Regions from separate parts of the Mesorhizobium sp. M0185 genome, predicted to be linked through region 1. Evidence: predicted binding sites of a transcription regulator. Region 1 holds the regulator's gene; each other region holds the start of a gene.

Region 1 (4,328 bases):
GATTTGCGCCGGCGCAACCGGGCGATGGTGATCTCGGCGGTGCGCCGGGCCGGCCAGCCATCGCGTACTGAGATCGCAGCTACCACCGGCCTCAGTCATTCGACCATATCGGCGATCTCTTCCGACCTGATACGGGAAGGCATCCTCGCCGAGAGCAAGGCAAGTGAGCCCGTTTCGTTGAAACGCGGTCGTCCGCAGGTCGGCCTCGCCCTCAATCCGGAAGCGGCGGCGGTGCTGACCGTGGTGTTGTCGCTGAATTTCCTGTCGGCCGCCATTATCGACTATACGGGACAGGTGATCGCCGAGGAACAGCGCCGGCTGGACACGCTGACCATGCCGCGCGACGAGTTGATCCGTGAATGCATGGCCATCGTCCGGCGCCGGCTGCAGGATCCAGACCTTGACGTCCGCAGTGTCGCCCGCATCGCCCTGGCGATTCAGGGCATTACCGACTCCCCTGCACGCGCCATGCTGTGGTCGCCGATCACGCCGCAGACCGACATCGCCTTTGCCGACATGCTGGAGGACGAATTCGGCACCCCGGCAACGGTGGAGAACGACTGCAACATGATGGCGGTGGCTTTGCGCTGGCGCAATCCGGATCGCTATCGCGACGACTTCATCGCCATCCTGCTTTCGCATGGCATCGGCATGGGGCTGGTGCTGAAGGGCGAACTGTTCACCGGGACGCATTCCTCGGGCGGCGAATTTGGCCACATGATCCATCGTCCGGGCGGCGCGCTCTGCCGTTGCGGGCGGCGCGGCTGCATCGAGGCCTATGCCGGCAACTACGCCATCTGGCGCAACGCCAGGCAGATGAGCGAAGACAGCGAACCGGTCGCCGACGTCAGCGACGCCGACATGCGAGCACTGGCGGCCCGGGCGCGCGAGAAAGATGGGCCGGAACGCGAGGCCTACCGCAAGGCCGGCGAAGCGCTGGGTTTCGGTCTCGGCTCGCTGTTCGCGCTGATCGATCCGGCACCGGTCGCGATGGTCGGCGCCAGTGCCGCCGCCTTCGATCTGATCGAGCCGGCCTTGCGGAAGGCAATCGCCCAGACCGCCGGCGGCCAGCATTCAGGCTCGATCTCCTTCGATACAGAGCCGAACGAATTGCCGCTGATCCGCGAAGGCTGCGCGATGCGGGCGTTAAGCTTCGTCGACCAGGAGATTTTCGCGCCGGGCGCGCAAATGAGGCCCAGCGTCAGAAAGAACGTAGCCTGACCAGGCGGGTCAATCTTCCCTGATCGCATAGCCGGCACCGCGGATGGTGCGGATGACATCCGGCATCCGGCCGTTGTTGACGGCTTTGCGCAGCCGCCCGACATGCACGTCGACGGTGCGTTCGTCGATGTAGATTGTCTCGCCCCAGACATTATCGAGTAACTGGCTGCGCGAGAAGACACGGCCCGGATGCCGCATCATGAACTCGAGCAGCCGGAATTCGGTCGGCCCGAGCCTGATTTCGCTCTTCTTGCGATAGACCCTGTGCGATTCGCGATCGAGAACGATGTCGCCGACCTTCAGCACGCTGGACAGCACTTCCGGCTTGGCGCGCCGCAGCAGCGCCTTGACCCTGGCCATGAATTCCGGTGTCGAAAACGGTTTGACCAGATAGTCGTCGGCGCCGGTCGAAAGACCGCGCACCCGGTCGCTCTCCTCGCCGCGCGCGGTCAGCATGATGATCGGTAGCCGCTCGGTTTCGGGGCGCACCCGCAGCCGACGACAGAGCTCGATGCCGGAAACCGCTGGTATCATCCAGTCGAGCACCAAAAGGTCGGGCACATTCTCCTGCAAACGGATCTCGGCTTCGTCGCCGCGTGTCACCACCTCGACCTGGTAGCCTTCGGATTCGAGATTGTAGCGGAGCAGCACACCCAACGGCTCCTCGTCCTCCACCACCATTATGCGTGGTGCGATCATCGGCTGGGCACCCCCATCATGTCACCGGTGCGGACATTGTCGTTTCGTCCTGCTTCGGACGATTGACCGGCAATTGCTCGCCGGTCAGCACATAATACGCATTTTCGGCGATGTTGGTGACATGGTCGCCGATCCGCTCCAGATTCTTGGCGCAGAACAGCAGGTGCGTGCAAGCGGTGATGTTGCGCGGATCTTCCATCATGTAGGTCAACAGCTCGCGGAACACGGAGGTGTATTTGACGTCGATGCGCTCGTCGGCGGCACGCAGCTTGGCCAACGCGGCCGCATCGCCTGCAGCATATTCCTCGATGACACCCTGCACCTGGATGAGAACCAGCTGCGCCATCGCGTCGATGGAATGCGACAGGTCCCGCGGCGTGGCGCTGAGGCTGACCGCACTCACGCGCTTGGCGATATTCTTGGCAAGGTCGCCGATGCGTTCGAGGTCGCCCGCCATGCGGATCGCTCCGACCACATGGCGAAGATCGTGGGCCATCGGCTGGCGTTTGGCGATCAGGGTGATGGCGCGGTCGTCCAGTTCGCGTTGACGCGCATCCATGATGGCGTCGTCGGAAACGACGCGTTGCGCCAGCACGTTGTCGGAATTCAACAGGGCCTTGGTCGCCCCGCCGACCATCGAACCGGCGAGGTCGGCCATGTCGCGGATCAGCTTGCTGATCTGCTCGAGATCCTCGTCGAAAGAAGCGACTGTGTGTTCGCCCATGGTCCTGTCCTCATATGCATGATCGGAACGGCTCAGCCGAAGCGGCCAGTGATGTAGTCCTGCGTGCGCTTCTCGCGGGGTGACGTGAAGATCTTCTCGGTCCGGTCGAACTCGACCAGCTCACCCAGATACATGAAGGCGGTCTGGCGCGACACGCGCGCCGCTTGCTGCATGTTGTGGGTTACGATGACGATCGTGTAGTCGGCTTGCAACTCGTCGATCAGTTCCTCGATCTTGGCGGTCGACAACGGGTCGAGGGCCGAAGCCGGTTCGTCGAGCAGAATGACTTCCGGCTTCACGGCCACCGTGCGGGCGATACAGAGCCGCTGCTGCTGGCCGCCGGACAGGCTCAAGCCGCTGGCGTTGAGCTTGTCCTTGACCTCGCTCCACAGCGCGGCGCGCTTCAACGCCTGTTCGACGCGGCCGTCCATCTCGGACTTGCCGAGGTTCTCGTAGAGCCTGACGCCGAAGGCGATGTTCTCGTAGATCGACATCGGGAACGGCGTCGGCTTCTGGAACACCATGCCGATCTTGGTCCTGAGGAGGTTGAGATCCTGCGACCGGTCGAGAATGTTCTTGCCGTCGAGCAGCACCTGGCCCTCGGCCGTCTGTTTTGGGTAGAGCTCATAGATGCGGTTGAACACACGCAGCAGCGTCGATTTCCCGCAGCCGGAAGGGCCGATGAAGGCCGTGACACTGCGCTCAGGCAGCGACAGGCTGATGTCCTTCAGCGCCTTGCTCTGGCCGTAGTAGAAGTTGAGATTCTTGACCTCGATCTTCGTCTTCTCGGCGACCGTTTCGGCCATCGTCATGTCTGGGGACAACATCTGTGTCATCTGTCCTCTCTGCGTCCGGTAAGGCTGCGGGCGAGGATGCTCAAGCCCAGAACCGTCAGGGTGATTATGAGTGCGCCGGTCCACGCCAGTTGCTGCCATTCCTCGTAAGGGCTGAGAGCGAACTGGAAGATGGTCACCGGCAGGCTGGCCATCGGCGCGTTGATATTGCTGCTCCAGAACTGGTTGTTGAGCGCGGTGAAGAGCAGCGGCGCCGTCTCGCCGGAAATGCGTGCTATCGCCAGCAATATGCCGGTGACGATGCCGGACAATGCGGCGCGGTAGGCGACCGAACGGATCACCACCCAGCGTGGCGCGCCGATCGCGGCACCGGCTTCACGCAACGCGTTCGGCACCAGGTTGAGCATGTCTTCAGTGGTGCGCACGACCACCGGAATGACCAGGATGGCAAGCGCAACGGCGCCGGCAATGGCCGAGAAATGTCCCATTGGCCGCACCATCAGCTCATAGACAAACAAGCCGATGATGATCGACGGCGCCGACAACAGGATGTCGTTGATGAAGCGGACGACGGTGGTGATGCGCGAAAAGCGTCCATACTCGGCCATGTAGGTCCCCGCCAGCACGCCGATCGGCGTGCCGACGACAACGGCGATGATCGTCATCAGCAGGCTGCCCGCGATGGCATTGAGCAGGCCGCCGGCCTCGCCCGGTGGTGGCGTCATCTCGGTGAAGACCGCGAACGAAAGCCCGGCTGTGCCCTTATAGACCAGTGCGCCGAGGATGAGCGCCAGCCAGGCAAGCCCGATGCCGGCGGCGACGACGCAAAGCGCCATCATCACCGAATTCCTGGCTTTGCGGCGGCTGTGGAGCGATGAGGATGGCGACAT
Region 2 (4,328 bases), on a different contig from region 1:
CGACATAGTGCTCGGCCTGCGGGATGACCGCGTCGTTGACGTTGACCACCGGCACATTGGCTGCCTTGGCCTGTTCCATGATCGGCTGCAGGTTGGAGTCGGTCTGCGGCGAAACGAGCAGCACGTTGTAGCCTTGCGTGACCAGGCCTTCGGCGATGGTGAGCTGGCCGAGCTGGTCGCCCTCGCTCTGCGCCGCCTGGTAGACCACGGGCACGCCGGTGCGGTCGCCGAACGACTTGTAGCCCTCTCCCAGCGAGCGCCAGTATTCGTTGGTCAGCGTCTTGGAGACCGCACCCGCCTTGGTGCCCTCGGGCAGCTTGGGGAAGGCCCCGAACTTGGCCTCGAGCTGCGACCAGTCGATGCGATCCTTCTCGGTGTCGGAATTGAGCGGCGCGAGGTCCGCGGAAAACGACGAGCCTATAGACAGCGCCATCAGGGCAGCGGTGGCGGTGGCAAGCAGAAATTTCATGGTCTTTCCTCCCTGGTTGAAAACGGTGATGGCGCCGGAGCTTCAGCTGTCCGGCCCGAGCATGGCTTCCTGGACGATGGCCTGCGAGGCGACCGCGTCCTGACGGTCGACGGCGGCTGACAGGCGATTGTCCTTTTCCAGCCGATCGACGACGCGCAGCATGCGCTTGACAGTCGCGATGTTGACTTCGCATTCGTGGACCGGGTCGAGCCCGGTCATGTCGGGGAACGTGTCGAAGTAGATGGCGCCGGCATAGCCGTCTCGACGGATCTGCCTGAGCAGCTCGATCGTCTGCAGCGTATGCACGGCCCCGACCATCAAGCCGTCGTCGCGCTTGGCGTAGCCGTCGTTGAGATGCACGCCGAGCAGCTTGCTGTGTCGCGCCACCAGCGCAGCGGCAAAGGCCGGCTGCTCGTCGGCGTAGAGCACATGGGCGAAATCGAGCGTCACGCCGAGATTGGGCAGGCCGATCTCGCGGATCGCCAGCAATGTCGTCGCCGCATCGGGCATCAGGCTGTAGGAGCGCGGCTCGTTGGGTTTGTATTCAAGGCTGATCTGACAGCCCGGATCATGCGCCGCTACTTCACGAACACCATCGATTTCGTGTTGCCAGAGCGTCGCATAATCCGCCTGGAAAGCATAATCGAAGCCATCCTGCCCGAGCCACAGCGTCATCAGGCCGGCGCCGGCCTCGCGGGTGGCGTCGATGCCGGCCTTGGTCAGGTCGATGGCTTCGCGGCGAATAGCGGGATCTGGATTGGTGAAGGCACCGAGCTTGAAAGCCGAATTAGAGTAGTAGCGCATGGCGAAACCATTGATCGAAAGCCCGATGTCGCTGAGTTTGCGCGCCATTTCCGTAGGTTTTTCGCCGACATGGTCGGGGAAGTTGAGGTCGAGATCGGTCAACTCCGCAACCTTCGCCGCACGTGCCGCCATCTGCAGCATAGACGGTTTGCCGACAAGATCGGGCCACTCGGCCTGTGGCCGCGAGGCAAAGGAATTGAGGCGGGTGGCGAAACGATAGGCTGTCATCGGGGACCTTTCATTGTCATAACTTTACATAAAAATGATTATTTGTAAAGTTGTTAATTGCTCGCTCGGCGACGACGAATTCGCCCATACCCAGGCCAGTTGCGACCACGGGGGACAAGCAAGCGCGGCACTGTCACGCAAGTATCATGCTCGCGTCCTAGATCGCTTCTCCGAAGGCTTTCGCGGCATCCTTGATGCGACGCGGCGCTTTTTCGGGCCCCGGCAGCTTTGTCACAAAGAGGATTTCCATGGAAAACCTGCACCGAACCGCGTCCCTCGCCGTCGCGCTGGCGATGTTCACCGCCTTGACTCCGGCCTTGGCAGAAAACGCCGCGACCGTCGGCGGCGTCAGCTTCGTCAACAAGGGCTTGGTCGGTGTCGGCCGCATCCCGGCCAGCCAGAAGGACAAGTTCGGCGAGACGTTTGGCTCCGGCTCAGGCATGTCGATCGACGCTGCCGGCTGGACGCACGGCGCCGATGGCTACAAGGGCTCGTTATGGCTGCTGCCGGACCGCGGCTACAATGTCGTCGGTACCACCGATTACCGCCCGCGCCTCAACACGATTGCCCTCGAGTTCGCCCCGATCGCGCCGGGTGCAGTGCCGGCCGCCGGCCAGGAACAATCGGGCCTCAAGGCGACGCTTGCCGACACCATGCTTTTGACCGACGACAAGGGCGCCGACGCAACCGGCCTCGATCCGCTCAACGGCGTGCGTGCCGCGACCGACGACATGCCGATCCTGCCCGAAGCCAACGGCAAGCTCGCGCTCGATAACGAAGCGATCGCACGGCTGCCCGACGGCACGCTGTTCATCTCGGACGAATACGGTCCGAACATCTACCGCTTCTCCGCCGATGGGCGTCTGATGTCGGCAACGCAGCCGCCGGCGGCGCTTGTCCCGATGCGTCACGGGACGCCAAACTTTGCTTCCAACAATCCGGGACCTGGCGCGGCAGACCCAGATCCGAAGGATCCCGAAACCGGCCGTCAGAACAACCAGGGCCTCGAAGGCATGGCGCTGACGCCGGACGGGAAGTTCCTGATTGCCGTGCTGCAGTCGGCCCCAAGGCAGGATGGCGGCGATTCCGCCTCGACGCGTCAGAACACGCGCGCGCTGGTCTACGATGCCTCGGATCCCGGCCAGCTCAAGCTCGCGCATGAATATGTCGTGCCGCTGCCGGTGTTCACCGATGCCAAGGGCAAAACCAAGATCGCCGCGCAGAGCGAAATCGTGGCGCTGTCGGACAAGACCTTCCTGATGCTGGCGCGCGACAGCGGCAACGGACCGGGGCTGAAGGGCGACACCTCGCTCCATCGCGAGATCAGCGTCGTCGATGTGTCTGCGGCAACCGATGTCGCCGGCACAGAGTTCGACAAGGACAAGCCGCTGGCGCCCAAGGGTGAGCTCGATCCATCGGTGACGCCGGCCAAGCTGACGCCGTTCATCGACATCAACGACAAGACCGAGCTCGGCCGCTTCGGGCTGCACAATGGTGCGCCCAACGACCGCAACAACCTTTCGGAGAAGTGGGAGGCGATGTCGGTGGTGAGCGTCCTCGATCCAAAGCTGCCCGACGACTATTTCCTGTTCGTCGCCAATGACAATGACTTCCTCACGCAGGACGGCTTCCAGGTAGGCGCGGCCTACAAGGCCGAGGATGGCGCCGATGTCGACACCATGTTCCTGGTCTATCAGGTCACGCTTCCAGGCCTCGCCAAGAAGTAGCGGCACCCATACAGGCGGACGCGCGGAACGCGTCCGCCTGAGCTGGCGCGATTGAGCGGTCGTGCCCTTCAGTTGCGGCTCGCCCGCGCAAGGACGGTGTCCTAGTGCGTTGCAAACCTGCGACTGACGATCCAGTCGACGGCACTTACCTCAACATCTCCGCGTCCTTTGGCACGCCGGCATCGATCGGCTCGGCCGTCCTGTTCGACACGGCGGCGATCTTCCCGGCGGCCGACAGGTTCGGGCGCACGAAGACCGGCGCGACGCCGTCGACGCGGCTGTAGAGGTCGATAATGTCCTGATTCATGAAGCGCACACAGCCGGAGGAAGCGTTCTTCCCAATGGAATCCCACTCCGGTGTGCCGTGCAGCCGATACATCGTGTCCTTGCCGTCGCGGAAGAGATACAGCGCGCGGGCGCCAAGCGGGCTCTGCGGGCCGGGCGGCATGCCGTCCTTGTATTTCGCCAGTTCCGGCCGGCGTTGGATCATTTCCGGCGGCGGCGTCCAGACCGGCCACTTCTTCCTCGCCTGAACCACGGCGCTGCCGGTCCATCCGAAACCGGCCTTGCCGAGGCTGACGCCGTAGCGAATTGCCTTGCCGCCGTCGCGCACCAGATAGAGGAAGTGCTCGGAAGTATCGACGACGATCGTGCCGGGTTTTTCTCCGGTCGGGTCGGACACGATTTGGCGCACGAATTTCGGATCGACCTTGGCTACCGGGATTGCCGGCAGTTGATAGCCCTCATCGACGCGCGCGGCATACATGCTTGCGGCATCGCCGAAAGCCGGATCGCTTGGCGCCGGCGTCACTGGCGGCGCTGCCACGTCCGTCGTGGTGCACGCCGAAAGAGCCACGGAGGCCGCGCCCAGAGCGGATGCACCAAGAAAGGCGCGCCGGTTCAGGCGCTCAAAAAACAACGGAATATCGGACATGAGCCCCCCGGCTTACCCATGAGATCCAGGAAAATGCGGCCCCACGCGTGCGGGATCAATATACGATTCCGGAAGGTTTGAGAAATGCTTAGACCAAGGCACGCCAGGCGGAATTTGCGCATCGACCTCTCCCGTTAAATCGGCAATCATTGCGGACTCAAGACAA
Region 3 (4,328 bases), on a different contig from region 1:
CTCCCTCGATGGCGACAACCCGCTGGTCAGCGCAATCAAGTGACGGTAGTGTAACAGTTCACCCCAAAGTTGACGCCTTGCCGAAAGAGATCTCTGTGGCTGATGCGCAGCCTGCTCTTCGTCTTAGGTCGGAGTGTTCGTCGTTGTTAAGGCTTTGTGTCCGGCTTCGCCTGATTGCTGCTCGCCCCCTTCGACGAGCACACTCAATGGCGCTGTCGCCTCCGGGCAGCCGCTCTGAATTTTTTTCCATGACGAAATGTTGAGAACCATGTCGCATTGCGCGAGTTCCGGTCCAGACGGCAATTGCAGACAGGCGAATTCACCATGATGGAACGTCCGGCCGTTGGCGAGGCACTGACATTCTGCCCGCGCGGGCGTTGCAACAAGCGCCGCGAAAACCAGGATGCAAGAGGCATGGAACGTCCTCATGCGAAATCATAGCACGATCCGGAGCGGGCGCCAGATCGCCCAGCATGAGCTACAGCGCCGTGATGATGACGAACGCAATCGCGACCGCGGTGGCATGGGAACCGGCGTTGGCGAGCGAGCCCGGGAGGCCACTCAGCAGAGGCTCGATCAGATGCACAGATCAGCACCCGTCGCCGGCCGCTCCGGCGCCCGTGAGCAGTAGCGCCATTAGCGCGGCGAGAACTCGGACGCTCCGCCTCGCCCAATTTCGACCCTCTCACGCCCTCGGCAACGCAACCCTGGATGAGGACCGCGTCATTCCACACGCAAATAACCGGTCAGGCCGCTCTTCTGATGTTCAATGACGTGGCAATGGAATGCCCAATTACCCGGATTGTCAGCGACCAACGACACTTCCATCACTTCTTGCGATTTAAGAAGGGCCGTATCTGTTACAAGCGACGCAATTTTGCGCTTGTCGGAGCGTAGCAGACGGAAAGACATACCGTGCAAATGGATCGGATGATCGTTCGGCGTTTCGTTGCGAAGGCGCAGAACATAGCTTTTGCCCCGTCTTAGAGCCGCGAGCGGACCAACTGGCCCCGGCGCGTCCCCCTGCCAGGCGACGCGGTTGATCGACCAGAAGGTGTAGCCGAGCGTGCCGCAAATACCCGGCGCCGGCGCATCACCATTGGGCGACCAGCCAAAGACGAAGTCCATTGTCTCGGCATCGGTAAGATCCGGCTCCGGTACGCGATTCGGCCGCAGCGGCTTGAGTTCGCCAAGCGCCCGCCCGGCGCTGGCGCCGATAGGCCGGAATCGGACGAGAACGCGAGGTCCCGTGGCTGTTCTGAGATTCAGGCTGACGATCTCGTCTTCGCCATCAGGCACGCGGAGGGCGATATCGGCGCGCTGGCCGGGCGCGATGACAATGCCCCGAGGCGCAACAGGCTGCGGCAGCGGGTTGGCATCAAGAGCGATCACTTTGGCCGTGCCGCCATCGAGGTCATAAGTGCCGATACGGGTGACATCCGTGACTGCCAAACGCAGGCGCACAAGGCTGCCCGCCGGCAGATCGTAAATCGGGGTGACTTCCCAATTTATCGTCGAGACCGTACCCAGCGTGCCGCCGCGCGCAGCGTTGCGTGCCTTGAACAATTCGATGAACTGGCCGTCTTCGCCGAGACGGAAGTCGCGTATATTGAGCGGCAAATCCTGGTCGAAACCGGCATCTTCGTCATCTTCGACAACAAGCACGCCTGTCAGACCGCGGGCCATCTGATCGAGCGTGTTGCAATGCGGATGATACCAATAGGTGCCGGCATCCGGCGGTGTCAGAGTGTAACGGAAGCTTTCGCCCGCCGCGATGGGACGCTGGGTGAGATAAGGCACGCCGTCCATGTCATTGGCGATGCGCAATCCGTGCCAATGCACGATCGTCGCTTCATCGAGATCATTGACCACGTCTATGGAAAACGGCCTACCTCGCAATAAACGCAGAGTGGGCGGCGGCCCGCCCGCACCGAAACTCATCATCCCTTTGGTGACGGTGCCGGGCAAAATCGACCGACTGATCGCTGAAACCGGCAAGGTCAGATCGGCTGCTACGGCCCTGCCGGCAACCAGCCCGCCTGCAGCGCCGACAGCTACTGCTGCCGTGCCGCCCAGCAAGATTTCCCTGCGCGACATTCCCGACATGAAGCAGCCCTTTCAGTGGAGTATAGCGGACGTGGTGTTGTTGTCTCTTCGTTCACGAATTTCGAACCCTGGCAATGATTCAAGGTCAAGGTGGCGTAGTCTCCGAAGGACTTCAACTGAAGTTGGAGTTTCACTTGCTTTTTGATGATTGCTACACAACGTCGCACTGAGCCGCGAGGCGTCTACGTGGCAGCTCTCGCCGAACGGCGTGTTGTGGGTGTAGCGTGCCCGATTGGCAGGAGTTACGACGCAAGCTATCCCCTTGCCGGAAATGGGCTCGCCTGAAATAGCACATTTGAAGCGGCCACCGTCTCTTAAACGCCCGTAAACGCAAACGCCCATAGACGCTCATCACTCGTCAGCGCTCTATCTCGGCCCATTTCTGCTCGCCGCAGGATCGGTGCAAATACGGTCATCCAATTTCAATAACGGAACCCTGTAATGCTGCCGTCACATACGGTGGCTAGGCGGATGCAGGGCGCCCTGCCCGTCCAAACCTCTGGAGACAACCATGCGCGCTTTGCCGACTGTCATGGCGCTTGCGGCCCTGCTGGGCACGCAGCCCGCTTTCGCCGAATTCGTCACAGCTTTCGATTTTCCGCAGCCGAAAGACACCAGCGAATTTTACACGGTTATCGAGATTCCGGCGGGAAGCATCACCAAATATGAGATCGATGCCGAGACAGGCCATGTCGTCGTCGATCGATATCAGTCCATGCCGGTCGTCTATCCGGCCAACTATGGTTCCGTTACCAGTTCGTTGGGCGGCGACGGCGACCCGTTGGATGCGCTTGTCTTCACCCGGGAACCCGTTGTGCCCGGTGCTCTGATCAAAGTCCGCGCCATCGGCGTGCTCAACATGGTCGACGGCGGCGAAGCGGATGACAAGATCATCGCTGTGCCGGCCACGGATATCGATCCGCAATATGACGGGGTCAAGACCATCGATGATCTTCCGGCCATCGAACGACAGCGCATCGAGGCATTCTTTCGAGTTTACAAGCAGCTACCTGAAGGCCGCAAGGCCGTTGAGCTGAACGGCTTTGGTGGCGCCAACGTCGCCATCGACATGGTTGGCAAAGCCATTGAAAGCTACCGGAACAAGAAGGACTGACAGGAAAGCAGAATCTCAACAGGAAGCTCATTCATAGGGCTGGTTCCTAGCGGTGTTGGAACACCGCTAGGGTATGCGTTGGGCTTGCGTCGCACTGTTGGATGCGCGCAAACTGCGCTTCGCTTTAGCTCCGGGCGTTTGCTGTTGATAAAGCCAAATCGTTGGCTTTATCTCCGCCTTCGCCTGGTTTCTGCTCGTCCCCTTTGACAGGCAAGCCAAACGGCGCCATCGCCTCGGGGCATCCATCCTGAATTTTTTTCCATGACGAAATGTTGAGAACCATGTCGCACTGCGCGAGTTCAGGACCTGACGGCAATTGCAGACAAGCGATTTCGCCGTGATGGAAAATGTGGCCGTTGGCGAGGCACTGGCATTCGGCCCGCGCGGGCGTTGCAGCGAGCGCCGCGAAAACCAGAATGTAAGAGGCCGTGATCGTCCTCATGCGCAAGATCATAGCACGATCCGGAACTGTCGCTAGTGTGAACGCTTCACAAGTAACTCGGCGGAGAACTCGTACCGCGGGCGCTCACGATCCTCAATCGTCGTTCGCGTCGGTTTTTGCCCTGTTGTCCGTATTTTGTGGCCCGAATCAAAGGCACGGCCAAGCGACCAAAATGACCAGCAAATCCATCGGCATGCCGCGCCCAACGACACCTGCCAAACTGCCGGCATACATGACGAGCAGCGTTGTTCGAACCAACGGCCGCGATGATGCGCGACACGTTCATGTTGAGGGAATGCGCGGGTCCTGAACGAGATAGAGCCGCGCAGTCGGCGTGAAATCAGTCACCAGGAATGAGAACGAAACCGTGCTCAGCGGATCGACCTCGCCTTTCCGGAACAGAAGATGGTCATAAGGTTCGAATTCACGACTGAATTCGGCGAAACTATCGGACCGAATTGCATCCGTTTCGCGGCGCGCCTGGTCGAACGAAAGCCCGTCGCTGGAATCGCTTGGCTGGTTGAGAATCTCCTGCAACTCGAACTCGAATTCGACCCAGGCGTGACCGCTGTTGTTGAGGGCAACGATCCTTAGGGAAATGAACCCGGTGGCATAGTTGCCGGAGGCACCGAATGGCTGAACCGGCCGGATGGCGCGTATGGTGAG
Region 4 (4,328 bases), on a different contig from region 1:
CTCGCTGTTCGGCGCTGTCGGCTCCGTGCACGGACCGCTGCTCGGCGCCTTCATCCTTGCCACCATCAACAACGGCGCCAATCTGCTCAACGTCAACGCCTTCTGGCAGCGCATCATCACCGGCGTGCTGATCATCGTCATCGTCTATTTCGACGGACTGCGCCGCCGCGGCAAATAGACCGCCTCCCAACAACCGCCGGCCTCGCGACAGCAGGGCCGGCGGTGCCATGAACCGACTGGATTGAAGCATGAAAGCCGTCGTCTGCCGCTCGCCCGGCGAACTTGTCCTCGAAGATCGTCCGGCGCCTGACGCGCCCCCCGCCGGCTGGGCGCTGGTCGCCGTCAGCCATGTCGGCATCTGCGGCACCGACTATCACATCTTCGAAGGCAAGCACCCGTTCCTCGCCTATCCCCGCATCATGGGCCACGAGGTTTCCGGCACCGTGATCGAGGTTGGCGAGGACGTCGATCTCGCCGTCGGCGAAGCGGTGATCGTCAATCCCTATCTCGCCTGCGGCAAATGCATCGCCTGCCGGCAAGGCAAGCCGAATTGCTGCGTCAGGATCGAGGTGCTCGGCGTCCACCGCGACGGCGCTATGTGCGAGCAGATCCTGGTGCCGGCGCAAAATCTTTATCCGGCAAACGGCCTGTCGCTGGCCGATGCCGCCGCCGTCGAATTCCTGGCGATTGGCGCCCATGCCGTGCGGCGCTCGCTCGCTGATCCAGGTGCGCGCACACTGGTCATCGGTGCAGGCCCGATCGGGCTCGGCACGGCGCTGTTCGCCCGCATCGCCGGGCTCGACGTGACGCTGCTCGACATGAGCGCTGAACGGCTTGGCTTTGCCGAAAGCGAACTCGGCTTCGCGACGCTCGACGGCTCGCGAGGTACCGCTGCCGACCTGGTGCGGGAAGCAACCGGCCGCGACGGCTTCGACGTGGTTTTCGATGCCACCGGCAACACCCAGTCGGTGCAGTCGGCCTTCGCCCATGTCGCGCATGGCGGGGCGCTGGTCCTGGTCAGCGTCGTCAAGGACGACATCGCCTTTTCCGATCCCGAATTCCACAAGCGCGAGATGATGCTGATCGGCAGCCGCAACGCCCTGCGTGCCGATTTCGACCATGTCGCCGCCTCGATCCGCAACGGCGCGCTGCCGCTGGCAAAGCTGGTCACCCACCGCACCACGCTTGGCGAGACGCCGCACGACCTCGCCCGCTGGGCGCATGAGAAGTCCGGCCTGATCAAGGCCGTCATTCAAGTCGGATGATGCCAGGGCTGCCGCATCTCAGAGCGCCGACAATTTGAGCTCGATCCGCTCGGCCGGGAAGCGCGACTCCGAAAACTGTATCGGCTGACCGTCGGGCGTGACGTTGACGGCGACCGTCACCAGCACGATGGCGCCGGGCTGCAGCTCGAGGTCCGCAAGGTCGGCGGCATCGGCATGGCGCGCCGACAGCACGGTCGATTGCCTGAGATAGTCGTCGATGCCGAAACGTGCCAGCGATGCGGTGATCGAACCGGTTTCCGCCATGGCGGCATCGATGCCGGCAAAGCGCCTGGCATCGAACCAGCCGGCCGCGCGGGACACCGGCATTCCATCGGCTTCGCCGCGCGTTTCCAGGCGTATCACATCGGCCCCCGTCGCAAGGCCTAAGCCCTCTGCGACACGACGGTTGGCCGGCTCGATCGATGACGCGAGCAAGGTGATATGCCGCTCGGACGCCTGTCCTTGCAATCCCTCGGAAAAGCGGGTGCGGGCGCCGATCGGATAAGACAGCCGCTTGCGCGACAGCACGAAGGTGCCGCGCCCCTGCTCCGCCCTGAGCACACCCTCCTGCACCAGCGCTGCGATAGCGCTACGCACCGTGTGGCGGTTGACGCCATAGCGTCCGGCCAACGCGATCTCCGGCGGCAGCGCGGCATTCTCGGGAAAATCGCCGGCGGCGATCGAATGCAGTATCTGGTCGGCGATCTGCCGCCACAGCGCGACACCGCTGCGCCGCTCGATGCTGTTGGCTTGTCCGATCATCTCCCGCCCCAATTCCTTGCGCCGATCTTTTGGCCCGTGTCACGTGCCCGTCATGGACACGCGCTAGATAATGGATATGATTTGTATAGTTGTCTATATCAATAGACAAATGCACGCAAACGAGGAGTACGGCCATGCGAGGACGGGAAGCGCGAGAGCAAGCCGAGCGCAAGGCCGTGATGGCGACGCTGGCGCAATCGGCCGGCGAAGACATCGTCCGCCTGTGGGACGAAACCGGCCTGCCTTGCGAAGCGGAACTTCTGCGTGGCCCCGAAACCGGCTTGGTTACGGTACGCGGCCGCATCGGCGGCGGCGGCGCGCCCTTCAATGTCGGCGAGGCGACGGTCACCCGTGCCACGGTGCGGCTTGCGTCCGGCCATGTCGGCCACTGCTACGCGCTTGGTCGCGACAAGCAGAAGGCAAGGCTGGCTGCAATCGCCGACGCGCTCTGGCAGGATCCTGCCCACCGCAACGAGGTCGAGACCAGGATCGTTGCGCCCTTGCAGGCGGCACTGGCCAAGGCGCGTGAACAGCGCCGCGCCGAAACGGCGGCGACCAAGGTCGATTTCTTCACCATGGTGCGCGGAGAAGACTGATGGATATCGCCACTCAATCCATTGAAGGCGGCTTCGCCGATCCGGTATTCAATGCCCAGACCGTATTCCGTGCCGTGATGGACGCGATGGCGCGGCCGGGCAGCGTCCAGCCCTTGCCGGCCCTTGCCCACCCCCCGGTGCCGCTGTCGGCCACCGCCGGCGCCGTTGCGCTGACGCTGTGCGACAACGACACGCCGCTCTGGCTCGACCCGGCTTTGCAGGGGTCGGCGGCGGTGAAATCCTGGCTTGGCTTCCATACCGGCGCGCCGCTGGCCAACACCCCGGCCGACGCGCATTTCGCGCTGATCGCCACGCCGGCCGAGATGATGGCGCTCGACGGGTTTTCGCAAGGCACCCAGGATTATCCCGATCGTTCGACGACGCTGATCCTCGAGGTCGGCGATCTCGTCTCCGGCGCTCCGCTGCTGCTCGAAGGCCCGGGCATCGAGAAGACTGCGACGATCGCGCCGGCGCAAATGCCACGCCATTTCGTCGAACAATGGAAGCAGAACAACCAGCGCTTTCCCCGCGGTGTCGACATCGTCCTCGCCACCCCTGACGGCGTTGCCTGCCTGCCGCGCACGACGCGCATCAAGATCATGGAGGCGTAGCATGTATGTTGCGGTAAAGGGTGGCGAGACGGCCATTCGCAATGCTCACAAACTGCTCGCCGACCGCCGGCGCGGCGACCGTTCGGTGCCCGCACTTCGTCTCGACCAGATCGTCGAGCAACTGGCGCTCGGCGTCGACCGGGTGATGAGCGAAGGTTCGCTCTACGACAGGGAATTGGCGGCACTCGCCATCGTCCAGGCGCGCGGCGACATGATCGAGGCGATCTTCCTGGTTCGCGCCTATCGCACCACGCTGCCGCGTTTCGGCTACACCAGGGCGATCGACACCGGCACGATGCTGGTCGAGCGGCGGGTGTCGGCGACCTACAAGGATCTGCCCGGCGGCCAGTTGCTCGGCCCGACTTTCGACTACACCCACCGGCTGCTCGATCCCGAACTTGCTACCGGCGGCGATGTCGCCGAGCCGGAACAGCGTGCAGGCGAAGCGCAGGCCATGCCGCGCGTCTCGGCGATCCTTGCCCGTGAAGGCCTGATCGAGCCGGATGGCGAAATGCCTGGGGACCACGTTCCTGGCGACATCACCCGCGAACCGCTGGAATTCCCGATGGCGCGTGACGTCCGGCTGCAGGCGCTGTCGCGCGGCGACGAGGGTTTTCTGCTGGCCCTCGGCTATTCCACCCAGCGCGGCTATGCCCGCAACCATCCCTTCGTCGGCGAGGTCCGCATCGGTGAGGTCGAGCTGGAACTCGACGTGCCCGAACTGCCCTTCGCGGTACCGCTCGGCAGCGTGCGCGTCACCGAGTGCCAGATGGTCAACCAGTTCAAGGGTTCGGCCAAGGCGCCGCCGCAGTTCACCCGCGGTTACGGCCTCGTCTTCGGCCAGAGCGAGCGCAAGGCGATGGCCATGGCGCTTTGCGACCGTGCCTTGCGGGCGAGCGAATTCGCCGAGGATGTCGTCGCCGCAGCCCAGGACGAGGAGTTCGTCATCTCGCATTCCGACAATGTCCGGGCGACCGGTTTCGTCGAGCATCTGAAACTGCCGCACTATGTCGACTTCCAGGCCGAGCTCGACCTGGTGCGTCGCATGCGCGCAGAGCATGACGCCCGCGAGAATACCGGCAAGGTGGAAGAGA

The links. The regulator PhoB, encoded in region 1, activates phosphate uptake and scavenging genes when phosphate is short. The targets are predictions, from matches to a motif close to TGTCATNNANCTGTCAT.
Region 2: a site for PhoB is predicted at 1,633-1,649, ahead of NKJ20_RS02875 (esterase-like activity of phytase family protein). Genes of this name have one in related genera too.
Region 3: a site for PhoB is predicted at 2,544-2,560, ahead of NKJ20_RS22865 (inorganic diphosphatase). Genes of this name have one in related genera too.
Region 4: a site for PhoB is predicted at 2,065-2,081, ahead of phnF (phosphonate metabolism transcriptional regulator PhnF). Genes of this name have one in related genera too.

What each region holds. Positions count from the first base shown of each region.
Region 1 covers NZ_JAMYSY010000035.1:60,764-65,091, forward strand. Annotated here, with positions in the region: gene NKJ20_RS23995 (ROK family protein) at 1-1,221, shown strand, start outside; gene phoB (phosphate regulon transcriptional regulator PhoB) at 1,231-1,920, opposite strand; gene phoU (phosphate signaling complex protein PhoU) at 1,937-2,644, opposite strand; gene pstB (phosphate ABC transporter ATP-binding protein PstB) at 2,677-3,480, opposite strand; gene pstA (phosphate ABC transporter permease PstA) at 3,477-4,328, opposite strand.
Region 2 covers NZ_JAMYSY010000002.1:221,592-225,919, forward strand. Annotated here, with positions in the region: gene NKJ20_RS02865 (sugar ABC transporter substrate-binding protein) at 1-469, opposite strand, end outside; gene NKJ20_RS02870 (TIM barrel protein) at 512-1,501, opposite strand; gene NKJ20_RS02875 (esterase-like activity of phytase family protein) at 1,750-3,228, shown strand; gene NKJ20_RS02880 (L,D-transpeptidase) at 3,374-4,162, opposite strand.
Region 3 covers NZ_JAMYSY010000032.1:57,523-61,850, forward strand. Annotated here, with positions in the region: gene NKJ20_RS22850 (transglutaminase-like cysteine peptidase) at 1-43, shown strand, start outside; gene NKJ20_RS22855 (hypothetical protein) at 124-429, opposite strand; gene NKJ20_RS22860 (multicopper oxidase family protein) at 724-2,106, opposite strand; gene NKJ20_RS22865 (inorganic diphosphatase) at 2,639-3,220, shown strand; gene NKJ20_RS22870 (hypothetical protein) at 3,345-3,662, opposite strand; gene NKJ20_RS22875 (hypothetical protein) at 3,945-4,328, opposite strand, start outside.
Region 4 covers NZ_JAMYSY010000026.1:48,138-52,465, reverse strand. Annotated here, with positions in the region: gene NKJ20_RS20480 (ABC transporter permease) at 1-178, shown strand, start outside; gene NKJ20_RS20475 (zinc-binding alcohol dehydrogenase family protein) at 249-1,265, shown strand; gene phnF (phosphonate metabolism transcriptional regulator PhnF) at 1,284-2,027, opposite strand; gene phnG (phosphonate C-P lyase system protein PhnG) at 2,162-2,623, shown strand; gene phnH (phosphonate C-P lyase system protein PhnH) at 2,623-3,234, shown strand; gene NKJ20_RS20455 (carbon-phosphorus lyase complex subunit) at 3,236-4,328, shown strand, end outside.